Regions from separate parts of the Brevibacterium sp. BRM-1 genome, predicted to be linked through region 1. Evidence: predicted binding sites of a transcription regulator. Region 1 holds the regulator's gene; the other holds the start of a gene.
What was found. Region 1 encodes LexA, which represses DNA repair genes until DNA is damaged. Its sites were predicted from a motif close to TCGAACANNTGTTCGA; they were not measured.

Region 1 (7,373 bases):
CGACCGCGGCTCGCTCGTCTCCCGCATCCACGACGAGGGCACCGTGCTGGGCGAGGAGTACACGCCCGAGGGCACGCTCATCCGCGCGCGGGTCAACGCCGATCTCCTCGCCGAGCTGGAGGCCCTGCGCACCGAGCGCGAGCCGGCACCGGGGCCCGCGCAGCGCCTCGGCGGCGGGCAGTGACGAAGGTCGGGGACCTCCTCGACCATGCCGTCGCCGGCCTGGGCGGCACGCGCCGCGAGGGCCAGGACACGATGGCCCAGGCCGTGGGCTCCGCGCTGGACAGCGGCGTGCACCTGCTCGTGCAGGCCGGCACCGGCACCGGCAAGTCGCTGGCCTACCTCGTGCCCAGTGTGGAGTACGCGCTGCGCACGGGGGAGCGCGTCGTCGTCTCCACCGCCACCCTGGCGCTGCAGGCCCAGATCATCGACCGCGACCTGCCGCGCCTGACGAAGTCGATCGCCGGCGAGCTGGGCCGCAGGCCCACCGCGGCGGTGCTCAAGGGCCGGCGGAACTACGCGTGCAAGCACAAGCTCGAGGGCGGCTACCCCGACGACGGCGCCGGGATGCTCTTCGACCTGGGCGCGGACGGCGCCGCCGGCCGCGGAGGCGGCAACCCCACCGCCCTCGAGGCGGAGATCGCCCGGGTGCGCAGCTGGGCGAAGTCGACGGAGACCGGCGACCGCGACGACCTCATGCCCGGGGTCTCCGACCGGGCGTGGGCCCAGGTGTCGGTGAATGCGTTCGACTGCCTGGGCGCGAAGTGCCCGCTCTACGACGAGTGCTTCGCCGAGCTCGCTCGCGGCCGGGCGGGGGCGGCTGACATCGTGGTGACCAACCACGCGCTGCTGGCGATCGACGCCTTCGGCGATTCGCAGGTCCTACCCGAGCACGCCGCCGTCGTCATCGACGAGGCCCACGAGCTGCGCGATCGCGTGACGAGCGCGCTGACCGGGTCGCTCACCGCGGCGGTCCTCGCCGCCGCGGTGGCGGCCGGGCGGCGCCACACGCAGGTGCAGGAGGGCGTACTAAACCTGCTCGAGACCGCGGCGGCCGGGTTCGAGCGCGCGCTCGAGGCGTGCGAGGAGTGCCTTGTGCGGGTGTGGCCGGAGGCCCTGCAGGCCGCGGTGGTGGCCGTGCGCGACGCGGCGCGCCAGGTCGTCGCGGACATCGGCGGCGGTTCCGAGCGCGCCTCCGAGGCCGAGGCGGGCCGGCAGATGGCCCGCGCCCGCCTGCAGGAGGTCTTCGAGCTCGCGGAGCGGATGGCCGAGCACGGCGACTGGGACGTCGTGTGGGTGGCCCGCAGCGCCTACCGCGAGCAGGAGACGGTCGCGCTCGTCGTGGCGCCGCTGAGCGTGGCGGGCACGCTGCGTCGCGGGATCTTCGAAGACGCCACCGTCATCGCGACCTCGGCCACCCTGGCGCTGGGCGGCCGCTTCGAGGCAGTGGCCGCCTCGCTGGGCCTCGTGGGCCCCGAGGCCCCCCGCTACGACGCGATCGACGTGGGATCGCCGTTCGACTACGCCGCCCAGGGCATCCTCTACGCGGCCTCCCAGCTGCCCAAGCCGGGCCGCAGCGGGCTGGGGGAGGAGGCGCTCGCGGAGCTCGTCGAACTGGTCGAGGCCTCCGGCGGCGGGGCCCTGGGACTCTTCTCCTCGCGGGCGGCCGCCGCGCAGGCGGCGCAGGCGCTGCGCGAGCGCACGGACCTCACCGTCCTCGCGCAGGGGGAGGACACGCTGTCCTCGCTCGTGCGCCGCTTCGCCGCGGACGAGGACGCGTGCCTCATGGGCACGATGAGCCTGTGGCAGGGCGTCGACGTCCCCGGGCGCACGTGCCGGCTCGTCGTCATCGACCGGATCCCGTTCCCGCGGCCCGACGATCCGCTCTCGCAGGCGCGCACGCAGGCCGCGGCGCAGCGCGGGGCCAACGGCTTCATGGCCGTGAGCGCCACGCACGCGGCGCTGCGGCTGGCACAGGGGGTGGGCAGGCTCATCCGCAGCTCGGAGGACCGCGGGGTCGTCGCGATCCTGGATTCGCGCGTGCGCACGGCCCGCTACGGCGAGTTCCTCCTGTCCTCGCTGCCGCCCATGTGGCGCACCGAGAGCCCGGCGGCGGTGCGCGGGGCCCTGCGGCGGCTGCGCGGCTGAGCGCCGCGCCCGCCGCCTCAGACCCTGCGGATGACGGCGGTGACGATGCCCATGATCGTGGCGTGGTCGCCGTCGATGGGCTCGTAGTCCTTGTTCTGCGGCAGCAGCCACTGCTTGCCGCCGGTGCGCTTGAGCGTCTTGACGGTCGCCTCGTCGTCCAGGAGGGCTGCGACGATCTCGCCGTTGTCCGCGGTGGACTGGCGGCGCACCACGACGAAGTCCCCATCGCAGATCGCCGCCTCGAGCATCGAATCGCCCACGACCTGGAGCAGGAAGAGCTCACCGGAGCCCACCACCTGGCGCGGCAGGGCGAACATGTCGTCGACCGCCTGCTCGGCGAGGATGGGCCCGCCCGCGGCGATGCGGCCGATGACGGGCACGATCGCGGTGTTCGCCGACGTGTGGGCCTGGGATTCGAGCACATCGAGCTGCTCGGCGGGGCTCACGACCTCGATGGCGCGCGGCCGCTTGGGATCCCGGCGCAGGTAGCCGAGGCGCTCGAGCTGCGAGAGCTGGTGGGCCACCGAGGACAGCGAGGCGAGCCCGGCGGCCTCGCCGATCTCCCGCATGCTCGGCGGGTAGCCGTTCGTGTAGACCGCGTGCTCGATCGTCTCGAGGACGAGCCGCTGGCGGGGGGTGAGGCGGCGGTCGCCCTCCGCCGCCGAGGCCTGCGGGATCTCCACGACATCCGCGCGGTCGGCGCGGAACTCGTTGATCTCCTCGACGACGCTGTCGTTGCGGGGGCGTCCGCGGGGGCGGCGCTGCTGGGGGCTCATATTTCCTCATTCCCTCTCTGACCTGCGATGACTCCGACGTCGCTGCCCATGTCAGTGCCTCCGGGGAGACTTCCTGCAGAACATGAAGACGGTGACTTTTCGAATCCATTTTCACACACATGTTCGATGAAGAGTAGACATCTGTTCGAATGTCGGGTTCAATAGAACGTGAGTTCGAAACAGCAGTTCGATAAGCGTCGCGGGATCGCCCCGGCGCAGCTGGCAAGGAGGACGCCATGAGCACTGCAGCACTTCCCACGGCAACGCCGTTCCTGCACCGCCGGGCCGACGCGGGGCGCGGTGCGCGCGGCACCAGCCTCGTGCACACGGCGCGCGGCCCGCGCCGTACCGCGATCGCCGTGCGCCGGCTCGCGCTGCTCGCAGTCATTGCCGCACTCGGCCTCGGACTCGCCCTCGCGGTGCGCCCGGCGGCATTCGCCGGCGCCGGCGCCGCGCCCTCCGGCTCCAGCGCCCACACGCACAGCGTCGTCGTCGGCGAGGGGCAGACACTGTGGTCGATCGCCGTGCGGAACGCCGGCGGGGAGGACCCGCGCGACGTCATCGTCGAGATCCGCGACCTCAACGGCATCGAGGGATCGGTCGTCCACCCGGGCCAGCGGCTGGAGGTGCCCGCGCGATAGAATCGCCGGGTGCCCGAGTTATCCGATCTGCCCATCCGCGCGGACCTGCGCGGCCGCTCGCCCTACGGTGCCCCGCAGCTCGATGTGCCGGTGGCGCTCAACGTCAACGAGAACTCCTACCCCGTCCCGCCGACCGTCGCAGCCGACATCGCGCGGGCTGTCTCGGACCAGGCGGCCGGGCTCAACCGGTACCCGGACCGGGAGTTCACGGCCCTGCGGGGAAAGCTGGCGTCCTATGCGACCGGGGTGCTCGAGCGCCAGCCCAGTGACGGCGCGGCCGACGGCCCCGCGCGCATCGACCCCGGCCAGGTCTGGGCGGCCAACGGCTCGAACGAGGTCCTGTCCCATATCCTCCAGGCCTTCGCAGGGGCCGGCCGCACGGTCATGGGCTTCACCCCCAGCTATTCGATGCACCCGCTCATCGCCGCCTCCACCGGTGCCGCATGGCTTGAGGTGCCCCGCACCGCGGACTTCGAGATCGACCTGCCCGCGGCCCTGGCCGCCATCGAGGCCGAACAGCCCGACGTCGTGTTCGTGTGCACGCCGAACAACCCGACGGGGGGTTCGACCCCGCTGAGCGCCATCGGGGAGATCCTGGCCGTGAGCCCCGGTATCGTCATCGTCGACGAGGCCTACGCCGAATTCGCCCGGCCGGGCTTCGCGACCGCCCTCCACCTCCTGCCGCAGCATCCGCGCCTGGTCGTCTCGCGGACGATGAGCAAGGCCTTCGCGTTCGCCGGCGCCCGGGTGGGCTACGCCGTCGCCGCTCCCGCCCTCATCGACGCCCTGCGCCTGGTGCGCCTGCCCTATCACCTCTCCGCGCTCACCCAGGCCGCCGCCTGCGCCGCGCTCGACCACGCCCCGGAGCTGCTGGACAACGTCGAGCGCCTCGTGGCCAGCCGCGATGCGATGGCCGCCGCACTGGCCGCCGCCGGCTTCGAGCCCGTGCCCAGCGATGCGAACTTCCTGCTGTTCCGCGGTGCCGCGGACCCGGCCGAGCTCTGGCAGCGCTTCCTCGACCACGGCGTGCTGCTGCGCGACATCGGCATCCCCGGCTGCCTGCGGGTCAACGCGGGCACGGAGACGGAGACCGCCGCCTTCACCGCCGCCCTGCAATCCATCGTGAGAGCCCACCCGGAGGTGCGCGCATGACGAACAGCCCCCAGCCCCCCGGCCCCGCGGGGAGCACCGCGCCGGCGCGGCGCGCCGAGCGCGCGCGCTCCACCTCCGAGTCCCAGGTCAGCGTCAGCCTCGACCTCGATGGGACGGGCGCGGCGGCGATCGCCACGCAGGTGCCGTTCTTCGACCACATGCTCACGGCGCTGGCGAAGCACTCGCTCATCGACCTGGACGTGAGCGCGCGCGGCGACACGCACATCGACGCCCACCACACGGTCGAGGACACGGCGATCGTCATCGGGCAGGCGCTGCGCGAGGCCCTCGGGGACAAGGCGGGCATCCGCCGCTACGGCGATGCCGCGGTCCCGCTCGACGAGGCGCTCGCCCGCTGCGTCGTCGATGTCAGCGGCCGGCCCTACTTCGTCCACTCGGGGGAGTCCGCCGGCCAGCTCACCCACCTCATCGGCGGGCACTTCACCGGGTCGCTGACCGGCCACGCGCTCGAGTCGCTGGCGTTCGCCGCCGGGCTGACCGTCCACCTGGAGCTCGTGACCGGGCGGGACCCCCACCACATCGCCGAAACGCAGTTCAAGGCGTTCGCCCGTGCGCTGCGCACCGCGATCGAGCCGGACCCGCGCGTGGTCGGCGTGCCGAGCACGAAGGGGTCGCTGTGAGCCGAACCGTCGTCGTCACGCCCTTCGGCCGGGCAGATCAGCTCGCCGCCGCCTGCGTGCTCTCCGGCATCGGCGGCGACGTCGTGCCGGTGGGGGACTTCACCGCGATCGTCGCCTCGGGCACGGACGTGGAGGCCGGCAACGCTGCGGCCGCGAAGATCTCCGAGCTCGCCCGCGACCACGAGGTGCTCCTCCTCGTGCGCAGCGACGAGCAGATCGACGCCGGCCACTACCGCAACGGTGCCAGGGAGGCCGATGTGCCCGCCGGGCTCGCGCTGACCAACCTGCCGGGCGAGGTCGAGTCGCTGCTGCTCGAAGCGCTCGACCCGGCCGATGTCGAGGGCCGCATCGACACCGCGTCGATGTCGCGCATGCAGGCCTCGGCCGCGGCGATGACGCCCGCGCGCGCCGCCCTCGCCCGCACCGCCCTGCTGTGGATGGTCGTCGCGCTGCTCGCCGTCATCGCGGTCGTCGCCGGCGCCCTCGTCGCGCTGGCCGGGACCGGCCCCGCGTGGTTCGCGGTCGGCCTGGGCGCGCTCGTGCTGGGCTTCTCGCTGTTCCGCGTGAGCCGGCTGCTGGCGGGCCGGGCATGAGCGCCCCCGAGATCGTGGTGCTCGACTACGGCTCGGGCAATGTGCGCTCCGCGGTGCGCGCCCTCGAAGCCGCCGGGGCGAGCGTCGAGCTGACGGCAGACCCGGTGCGTGCCGAGGCCGCGCAGGGCCTCGTCGTCCCCGGGGTGGGCGCCTTCTCCGCGGTCATGGACGGCCTGCGCGGGGTGGGCGCGGTGGAGCTCATCCGCCGGCGCCACGCCCAGCAGCGGCCGCTCCTGGGGATCTGCGTCGGCCTCCAGGTGCTCTTCTCCTCCGGCACCGAGCACGGGCTGACCGACGCCGGCGTGGGCCTGTGGCCCGGTGAGGTCACCCGGCTGCGCGCGCCGATCGTGCCCCACATGGGCTGGGACACCGTGGCCGCGCCCGCCGGCTCCCAGATGTTCGCCGGCATCGAGGACGAGCGGTTCTACTTCGTCCACTCGTTCGCCGCCCACACCCCGCCGCCGGGGGCGCCCGCCGCCCTCACCCGGGCGGGGGAGGACTTCGTCGCCGCGGTCGAGGACGGCACCACGTGGGCCGTGCAGTTCCACCCCGAGAAGTCCGCCGACGCCGGCCTCCACCTCCTGCGCAACTGGCTGGAGGCGCTGTCTAGGATGGGCGCATGAGCGAAATCGCCAGCGCACCCGCACTCACGCTGCTGCCCGCCGTGGACGTCGCCGACGGCCGGGCGGTCCGGCTCGTTCAGGGCGAGGCCGGCACCGAGACCTCCTACGGCTCCCCGCTCGACGCGGCCGGCCAGTTCGAGCAGGCCGGGGCCGAATGGATCCACCTCGTCGATCTCGACGCCGCGTTCGGCCGCGGGTCGAACTACGACCTCCTGCGCCAGGTGACGAAGTCCGTGTCGATCAGCGTGGAGCTCTCCGGCGGCATCCGCGACACCGACTCGCTCGAGCGAGCGCTCGACACCGGGGCCGAGCGCGTGAACATCGGCACCGCCGCCCTGGAGAATCCCGCCTGGACCGCCGAGGCGATCGCCACGTACGGCGACCGGATCGCCATCGGCCTGGACGTGCGCGGCACCACGCTCGCCGCCCGCGGCTGGACGGAGGAGGGCGGCGAGCTCTGGGACGTCCTCGCCCAGCTGGAGGAGGCCGGCTGCGCCCGGTATGTCGTCACCGATGTGACGAAGGACGGGACCCTGCGCGGGCCCAACACGGAGCTGCTGCGCGAGGTCTGCGCTCGCACGGACCGGCCGGTCGTCGCCTCCGGCGGGATCTCCGAACTGGCCGACCTCGCGGCTCTCCGCGAGCTCGTCCCCGAGGGCGTCGAGGCCGCGATCGTCGGCAAGGCGCTCTACGCGGGCCGCTTCACCCTGCCCGAGGCGCTCGACGTCGCCGGCGCCCAGTGAGCCGGGCCGAGCGCACCCCCGGTGCGGGCGCCGCCGCGAGCGCGCCCGCCCCGGAT
Region 2 (7,373 bases), 350 kb from region 1:
GGGGACGTGCACGGATGGCTCGCGGTGCCCGCGGGCGAGGGGCCCTTCCCCGTCATCCTCAACATCCACGGCGGGCCCTTCGCCCAGTACACCCACGCGCTGTTCGACGAGACGCAGGTGCTCACGGGCGCCGGCTACGCCGTGGTCTACGCCAACCCCCGCGGCTCGGCCGGGCGCGGCCGCGCATGGGGCAAGGCCGTCCAGGGCGACTTCGCGGACCCCGCAGCCGCGGACGTGCTGGCGGTCCTCGACGCGGCGCTCGATGCCGACGAGCGGCTGGACGGCGCGCGCCTGGGCGTGCAGGGCGGTTCGTACGGCGGCTATCTCACCGCCATGATCATCGGCTCCGACCACCGCTTCCGCGCCGCGATCATCGAGCGCGGCTACCTAATGCCGCACTCGTTCACCGGCACCTCGGACATCGGCACGTACTTCAGCGAGGAGTACACGGGCGCGGAGCCCGCGCGCATCCGCGCGCAGTCGCCGCTGCGCGCGATCAAGGGCACGCGCACCCCCGCGCTCGTCATGCACTCGGAGCAGGATCTGCGCTGCCCGCTCGAACAGGGCCAGCAGATGTACCTCGCGCTGCAGCGGGCCGGCGTGGAGACGGAGATGCTCGTCTTCCCGGGTGAGAACCACGAGCTCTCCCGCTCGGGCCGCCCCCGCCACCGCGTCCAGCGGTTCGAGGCGATCCTCCAGTGGTGGCGGCGCTTCCTGCCGGCCGATCGCGGCTGAGATGCTCAACGGGCTGGCGCGCGCCGCGTTCACGCGGCTCTTCTCGCCCCTGGCCGCGCTGCTCCTGCGGCTGGGGCTGGGGCCCGATGCGGTCACGGTGATCGGCACCGTGGGCGTGTGCGCCGGCGCGCTCGTGTGCTATCCGCTCGGCCAGCTGTTCTGGGGCACCGTCGTCATCACGTTCTTCGTCTTCTGCGACATGCTCGACGGGATCATGGCCCGGCAGCTCGGCCGGACCACCGTGTGGGGCGCGTTCCTCGACTCCACGCTCGACCGCCTGGCCGATTCGGCGGTCTTCGTGGGCCTGGCGCTCTGGTACTTCCTGGGGGCGCGGGACCCGCTGACCGCGCTGCTCGCGCTGGGCTGCCTCGTCATGGGCTCGCTCGTGTCCTACGTCCGGGCCCGCGGCGAGGCGCTGGGAGTGCGCGCCTCCGGCGGCATCGCCGAGCGCGCCGACCGCCTGCTCGTCACCCTCGTCGTCACGGGCCTCGTGGGCCTGGGACTGCCTGCTATCGTACTGACAATCGCCCTGGCGGTCCTGGTCGTGCTGTGCGCGGTCACCGTCGCCCAGCGCATGGCGGCGGTCCATTCGCAACTGCACGCTCAGGAGGAATCCGCATGAAGTTCCGCGAGGCCGCGCGCGTCGTGCTGCTCAACGCCCGGAACGAGGTCTTCCTCCTCCAGTCCAAGGACCTCGACGATCCCGCGAGCCGCTTCTGGCAGCCGTGCGGGGGCGGGGCGGAGCTGGGGGAGAGCCCGCGCCAGACCGCGGCCCGTGAGCTGGCCGAGGAGGCCGGCGTCGAATGCGAGCCGGTCGAGCTGCTCGGGCCCCTGGCCACCCGGCACGCGGTGCTAGATTTCGCGCGCAAGCGCCACGAGCAGGACGAGGTGTTCTTCGGGATCCGCATCGACGAGGAGCTCGACTTGAGCGATGCCGTCTGGACGGAGATGGAGAAGCGGGTCATCGTCGATGCCCGCTGGTGGTCGCGCGAGGAGCTGCTCGCCACCGAGGAGACCGTCTACCCCAGCCGCCTGCCCGAGCTCATGGACCTCGTCGCCCAGGGGCGAACGCCCGCGCAGCCCCTCGAGATCGGCTGAGCAGCACCGCTGCGCAGCGTCGGGGCCGCGACGCCCCCGGCGGCCCAGGGGTGAGGCGCCGGGCCCGCCCCGCTAGACTGGTGTGCCTAAGACTCCCCGTCCCTCACCGCCAACGCTAAGGAGACATGCGTGTCCGGTCACTCCAAGTGGGCAACGACGAAGCACAAGAAGGCCGCGATCGACGCCAAGCGCGGCAAGCTCTTCGCCAAGCTCATCAAGAACATCGAGGTCGCCGCGCGCAACGGCGGCGCCGACCTGGCCGGCAACCCCACGCTCTTCGACGCGGTGCAGAAGGCGAAGAAGTCCTCCGTGCCCAACGACAACATCGAGCGCGCCGTCAAGCGCGGCGGCGGGCTCGACGGCGGGGCCGTGGACTACCAGACGATCATGTACGAGGGCTACGCCCAGGGCGGCGTCGCGCTGCTCATCGAGTGCCTGACGGACAACCGCAACCGCGCGGCCTCCGAGGTGCGCGTCGCGGTGACCCGCAACGGCGGTTCGATGGCCGACCCCGGCTCCGTGGCGTTCAACTTCAGCCGCCGCGGCGTCGTCGAGGTCCTCGCCTCCGAGGCCGATGAGGACGCGATCCTCGAGGCCACGCTCGACGCGGGAGCCGAGGAGGTGCGCCTGAGCGGCGAGACCTACGAGGTGCTCTCCGAGGCCACGGACCTCGTCGCGGTGCGCACCGCGCTGCAGGAGGCGGGCATCGACTACGAGTCCGCCGAGTCCTCGTTCGTGCCCAACCTCGAGGTGCCCCTCGACGCGGACACCGCCCGCAAGGTCTTCAACCTCATCGATGCGCTCGAGGACTGCGACGACGTGCAGAACGTCTACTCCAACGCCGACGTCTCCGACGAGGTGCTCGCGGCCCTCGAAGCCGAGGACTGAGCCGCGCCGTGCGCATCCTGGGCGTCGATCCCGGCCTCACGCGCTGCGGTCTGGGAGTCATCGACGCCGCGCACGTGAGCCGGCCCGGGCTCGTGGCCGTCGACGTGGTGCGCACGCCGGCCGACGCCTCCGTCGACGTGCGGCTGGGCGAACTGGCCGACCGCTTCGAGGTCTGGCTCGACGACCACCGGCCGGACGTCGTGGCGATCGAGCGCGTCTTCGCCCGCAGCGACGTCTCGACGATCATGGGTACCGCCCAGGCCTCCGGCCTCACGATGGGCCTGGCGGCCCGCCGCGGGATCCCCGTGAGCATGCACACCCCATCGGAGGTCAAGAAGGCGATCTCCGGCAACGGGCGCGCGGACAAGAAGCAGATGACCCACATGGTCACCCGGATCCTGCGCCTCGAGACCGCCCCCAGGCCCGCCGATGCCGCCGATGCGCTGGCGCTGGCGATCTGCCACCTGTGGCGCGGGGCCGGGGGCGGCGCCTCCACTCCCGGGGCCGCGAAGGACGTCCTGGCCCGCCGCGCCGCCGGCCGCCAGGGCGCGGGGCTGACCCGCGCGCAGGAGCAGTGGGCCCAGGCGCTGCGCACCGGGCGGCGCTGAGGCAGCGGGCCGAGGCGCCGAGCTGCGGCGCTGCGCCGCCGGGCCCGCGGGCGCGCCCATCCCGCGCGATGTCACCGGGGCGCGCTACGATGGCCGTATTCGTACATTCGTTCGCCTGTGCCCGCAGGCCTGAGGAGACCGCGTGATCACCTATCTCGAGGGCGTCGTGCGCGCCATCGGCCCGGACTCGCTCACCATCGTGACCGCCGGCGTCGGCCGGGAGGCCTTCGTCGTGCCCGCCCTGGCCGCGCGGGCCCGGCTGGGCGCCGAGCTGTCGATCCACACCTTCCTCGTCGTCCGCGAGGACTCGCTGACCCTGTTCGGCTTCGACAGCGCGGACGAGCGCAGCGTCTTCGCCACCCTGCAGACGATCTCCGGGGTGGGCCCCAAGCTCGCACTGGCCGTGCTGTCCGTGCTCGGCCCGGACGACCTGCGCCGCGCGGTCGCCGATGCCGACGAGGCGGCGCTCACCCGCGTGCCCGGGATCGGCAAGAAGGTCGCGGCCCGGCTCATGCTCGAACTCGGCTCGCGGCTCGACCGCCTGCCGGCCCCCGGCTCCGGCACAGCATCCGCGCCCGGTGCCGCGCCCGCGGTCGATGAGGTCGTCGGGGCGCTCGTCGGCCTGGGCTGGAAGGAGGCGGCGGCCCGCGAGGCCGTCGAGGCCACGCGCAGCGCTGAGCCCAGCGCCGGCGTGCCGCAGCTGCTCAAGGCCACCCTGCGCGCGCTGGGCGGCCAGCGGTGACCGACGGCTACGAGGTGGACTTCGGCGGCGAGGACCCGACGGGAGCCGAGCTCGAGCGGCTCATGCGCGGCGATGCCGGCGATGCCGAGCGCCAGGCGGAGGCGGCGCTGCGGCCCCGCGGCCTCGGCGACTTCGTCGGCCAGCCGCAGGTGCGCGACCAGCTCTCGCTCGTGCTCGACGCCGCGCGCGCCCGCGGCCGCGCGCCGGACCACGTGCTGCTCTCCGGCCCGCCCGGGCTGGGCAAGACCACGCTCGCGATGATCGTCGCGCACGAGATGCGCGCGCAGATCCGCATCACGGCGGGCCCCGCAGTCCAGCACGCGGGGGACCTGGCCGCGATCCTGTCCTCCCTGGAGGAGGGCGAGGTGCTCTTCATCGACGAGATCCACCGGATGGCCCGCGCGGCGGAGGAGATGCTCTACGTCGCGATGGAGGACTTCCGGGTCGACGTCATCGTCGGCAAGGGCCCGGGCGCCACGGCGATCCCGCTCGACCTGCCCGCATTCACGCTCGTGGGCGCCACCACCCGCTCGGGCCTGCTGCCCGCCCCGCTGCGCGACCGCTTCGGCTTCACGGGCCACCTCGACTTCTACACGGCCGACGACCTCACGACCGTGCTGCGGCGCTCGGCCGCGATGCTCGGCATCGATGCCGAGCCCGCCGGGCTCGTCGAGATCGCCGGGCGCTCGCGCGGCACCCCGCGGATCGCCAACCGCCTGCTGCGCCGCGTACGGGACTGGGCGCAGGTGCGCGGCTCCGGCCGCGTGGACCGCGCCGCGGCCCGCGCGGCGCTGACGGTCTACGAGGTCGACGAGCGCGGCCTCGACAGACTCGACCGCGCGGTGCTCGGCGCGCTGTGCCGGCGCTTCGACGGCGGCCCGGTGGGCCTGTCGACGCTGGCGGTCTCCGTGGGGGAGGAGCCCGAGACCGTCGAGGAGGTCGCCGAGCCCTTCCTCGTGCGCGAAGGGCTCATCTCCCGCACGCCGCGGGGGCGCGTCGCCAGCCGCGAGGGCTGGGCGCACCTGGGCCTCACGCCCCCGGGCGAGCCCACGGCCTGATCCGCCCGGCGATTGCGCAAAGAAGGTGTACCGCAACTAGACTGGGGTACCGGCTCGCAATGCCCTGGCCCATCCGCCGTCTGGAAAGGCATCTGATCCCGTGGATCCCACGCTCATCTTCATCGTCGCCATCGGCGCCATGCTCATCTTCTTCATGTTCAACTCGCGCAAGAAGCAGAAGGCGCGCGCGGAGCAGATCTCCAACAACATGGTGCCCGGAGCGCGCGTGATGACGAGCTTCGGCCTCTTCGGCACCGTCACCGAGGTCTCCGACGACGGCCTCAAGGTCACCATCGAGTCGGGCCCGGGCACGACCCTCGTCGTCCACCGCCAGGCCATCGGCCAGATCGAGCCGCCCGAGTCCGACGCCGTCGCCGGCGGCGTGGACCTGGGCAAGGACGACGCCGCGGTGCAGGAGGCCCCCGCCGGCTCGTCTGCCGCCGGGGCGAGTGCCGCAGGCGAGCGCGAGCCCGTCTCCGCCGACGCCGAGGACGACGCCAACGAGTCGGGGCGCATCACGGATGCCGAACTCGACGCGATGAACGCCGAGCGCGCCCGCCGCGGCGCGGCCGGCGATGACGAGCCCGACGACCACGGTCGGGCCGCTGGGGCCGGCAAGGGCGCCGACGCCGCCGACGGAGAGACGGAGCCCGCGACCACCGCCGGCGAGCACACCGCCGACGAGCACGCCGAGTCCCAGGTGACCGGCACCGAGGGCGCGCAGGCCGGCGAGGCCGCCACCGCCGACAGCGAGGACGTGGACGAAGCGCCGGGCACCGAGCTGCCCGAGAACCGCACCGACCACCTCACACCCGCCGACCGCAGCCTCTCCACGGACGCCTCCGAGCCGAAGCCTGCGCTGCAGACCGACGATGAGAGCGACGCGGAGACCCCGGCGCGCGTCGACGCCGACGGCGAGCACGGCGCCCGGACGCCCGCTGCCGATGCGGAGCAGGAGGCTCCCGAGGCCGCGGCCGAGGCGGCGGAGAAGACGACGGATGCCGACAACGCCTCGGACCGCGACGCCGAGCCCGGTGTGGGCGATGACCCGGAGGCGGGCCCCGCCAAGCGCTGAGCGCCCCCGCCCGTCCCTCCTCGACTCAACCGAAAGTACACACGTGGCAGCAACCGACAGCAGACCGCGCCCCGGCCTGCGCTTCATCTGGCTCACCATCATCACCGCGCTGCTGACGGCCGCGATCGCCGCCGGGGCCCTGTGGTCGAACGCGACGTGGGCGCCCAAGCTCGCGCTCGACCTCGAGGGCGGCACGTCGATCATCCTCGAGCCGCAGGTCAAGGACCAGCAGGTGACGAAGGAGCAGCTGCAGCAGGCGGTGGCGATCATCCGCCAGCGCGTGGACTCCACCGGCGTGAGCGAGGCGGAGATCAACACGCAGGGCGACCGCAACATCATCGTCAACCTGCCCGGCAACCCGGACGAGCAGACCCGCGAGCTCGTGCGCTCCTCGGCCCAGCTGGCCTTCCGCCGCGTGGCGGCCGTCGGTGCCCCGGGCGTCGAGGGCCAGGACGGGGCGAGCTCGCCGGCGAGCACCGGCCCCTCGCTGTCGAAGGAAGACCAGAAGAAGCTCGACGAGCTCACCAAGCAGGACGGGCAGACCCCGAATGCCGGCGGCTCCGTGACGCCCCGGGCGCAGGCGGCTGCCGCGAGCACGGGACAGGCGAGCCCGTCCGCCAGCGCCTCGGCGCCCCAGCAGGGCCAGCAGGGCACCGGCGACGACGCCAAGCGGCCGGTCTTCGATCCGGAGAAGGACCAGTCCTGGGCCACCGCGGAGATCCTCAAGCAGTACCAGTCGCTGGACTGCACGAACCCGAAGAACCGCACCGGCGGCGCAGCGGGACCGGCGGACAAGCCCATCGTCGCGTGCTCCTCGGACGGGGACGCGAAGTACGTGCTCGGCCCGGTGGAGATCTCCGGCGACCACGTCTCGGATGCCTCGTTCGGCTACCAGACCTCGTCCACCGGCAACCAGACGAACGAGCCGGCCGTGAACATGGAGTTCGACCCCACGGGCACCGAGCAGTTCAAGCAGATCACGACGGAGATCACGAACAAGCAGCAGCCGTACAACCAGTTCGCGATCGTGCTCGACGGCCTCGTGCTCTCCGCCCCGGTCTCGCAGGCCCAGATCAACGACGGCCACGCGCAGATCACCGGCAACTTCACCGAGCAGTCCGCCCAGACGCTGGCCAGCCAGCTGAAGAACGGCGCGCTGCCCATCAGCT

Region 2: ruvA (Holliday junction branch migration protein RuvA) is a predicted target of LexA. The motif match lies at 3,429-3,444, and genes of this name have one in related genera.

The regions. Positions count from the first base shown of each region.
Region 1 is NZ_CP113788.1:1,130,940-1,138,312, reverse strand. It holds gene hflX (GTPase HflX) at 1-184, shown strand, start outside; gene BRM1_RS04985 (ATP-dependent DNA helicase) at 181-2,148, shown strand; gene lexA (transcriptional repressor LexA) at 2,166-2,924, opposite strand; gene BRM1_RS04975 (LysM peptidoglycan-binding domain-containing protein) at 3,161-3,565, shown strand; gene BRM1_RS04970 (histidinol-phosphate transaminase) at 3,575-4,717, shown strand; gene hisB (imidazoleglycerol-phosphate dehydratase HisB) at 4,714-5,358, shown strand; gene BRM1_RS04960 (hypothetical protein) at 5,355-5,951, shown strand; gene hisH (imidazole glycerol phosphate synthase subunit HisH) at 5,948-6,574, shown strand; gene priA (bifunctional 1-(5-phosphoribosyl)-5-((5-phosphoribosylamino)methylideneamino)imidazole-4-carboxamide isomerase/phosphoribosylanthranilate isomerase PriA) at 6,571-7,317, shown strand; gene BRM1_RS04945 (SseB family protein) at 7,314-7,373, shown strand, end outside.
Region 2 is NZ_CP113788.1:785,191-792,563, reverse strand. It holds gene BRM1_RS03455 (alpha/beta hydrolase family protein) at 1-735, shown strand, start outside; gene pgsA (phosphatidylinositol phosphate synthase) at 737-1,357, shown strand; gene BRM1_RS03445 (NUDIX hydrolase) at 1,354-1,833, shown strand; gene BRM1_RS03440 (YebC/PmpR family DNA-binding transcriptional regulator) at 1,963-2,721, shown strand; gene ruvC (crossover junction endodeoxyribonuclease RuvC) at 2,730-3,329, shown strand; gene ruvA (Holliday junction branch migration protein RuvA) at 3,472-4,071, shown strand; gene ruvB (Holliday junction branch migration DNA helicase RuvB) at 4,134-5,129, shown strand; gene yajC (preprotein translocase subunit YajC) at 5,230-6,204, shown strand; gene secD (protein translocase subunit SecD) at 6,248-7,373, shown strand, end outside.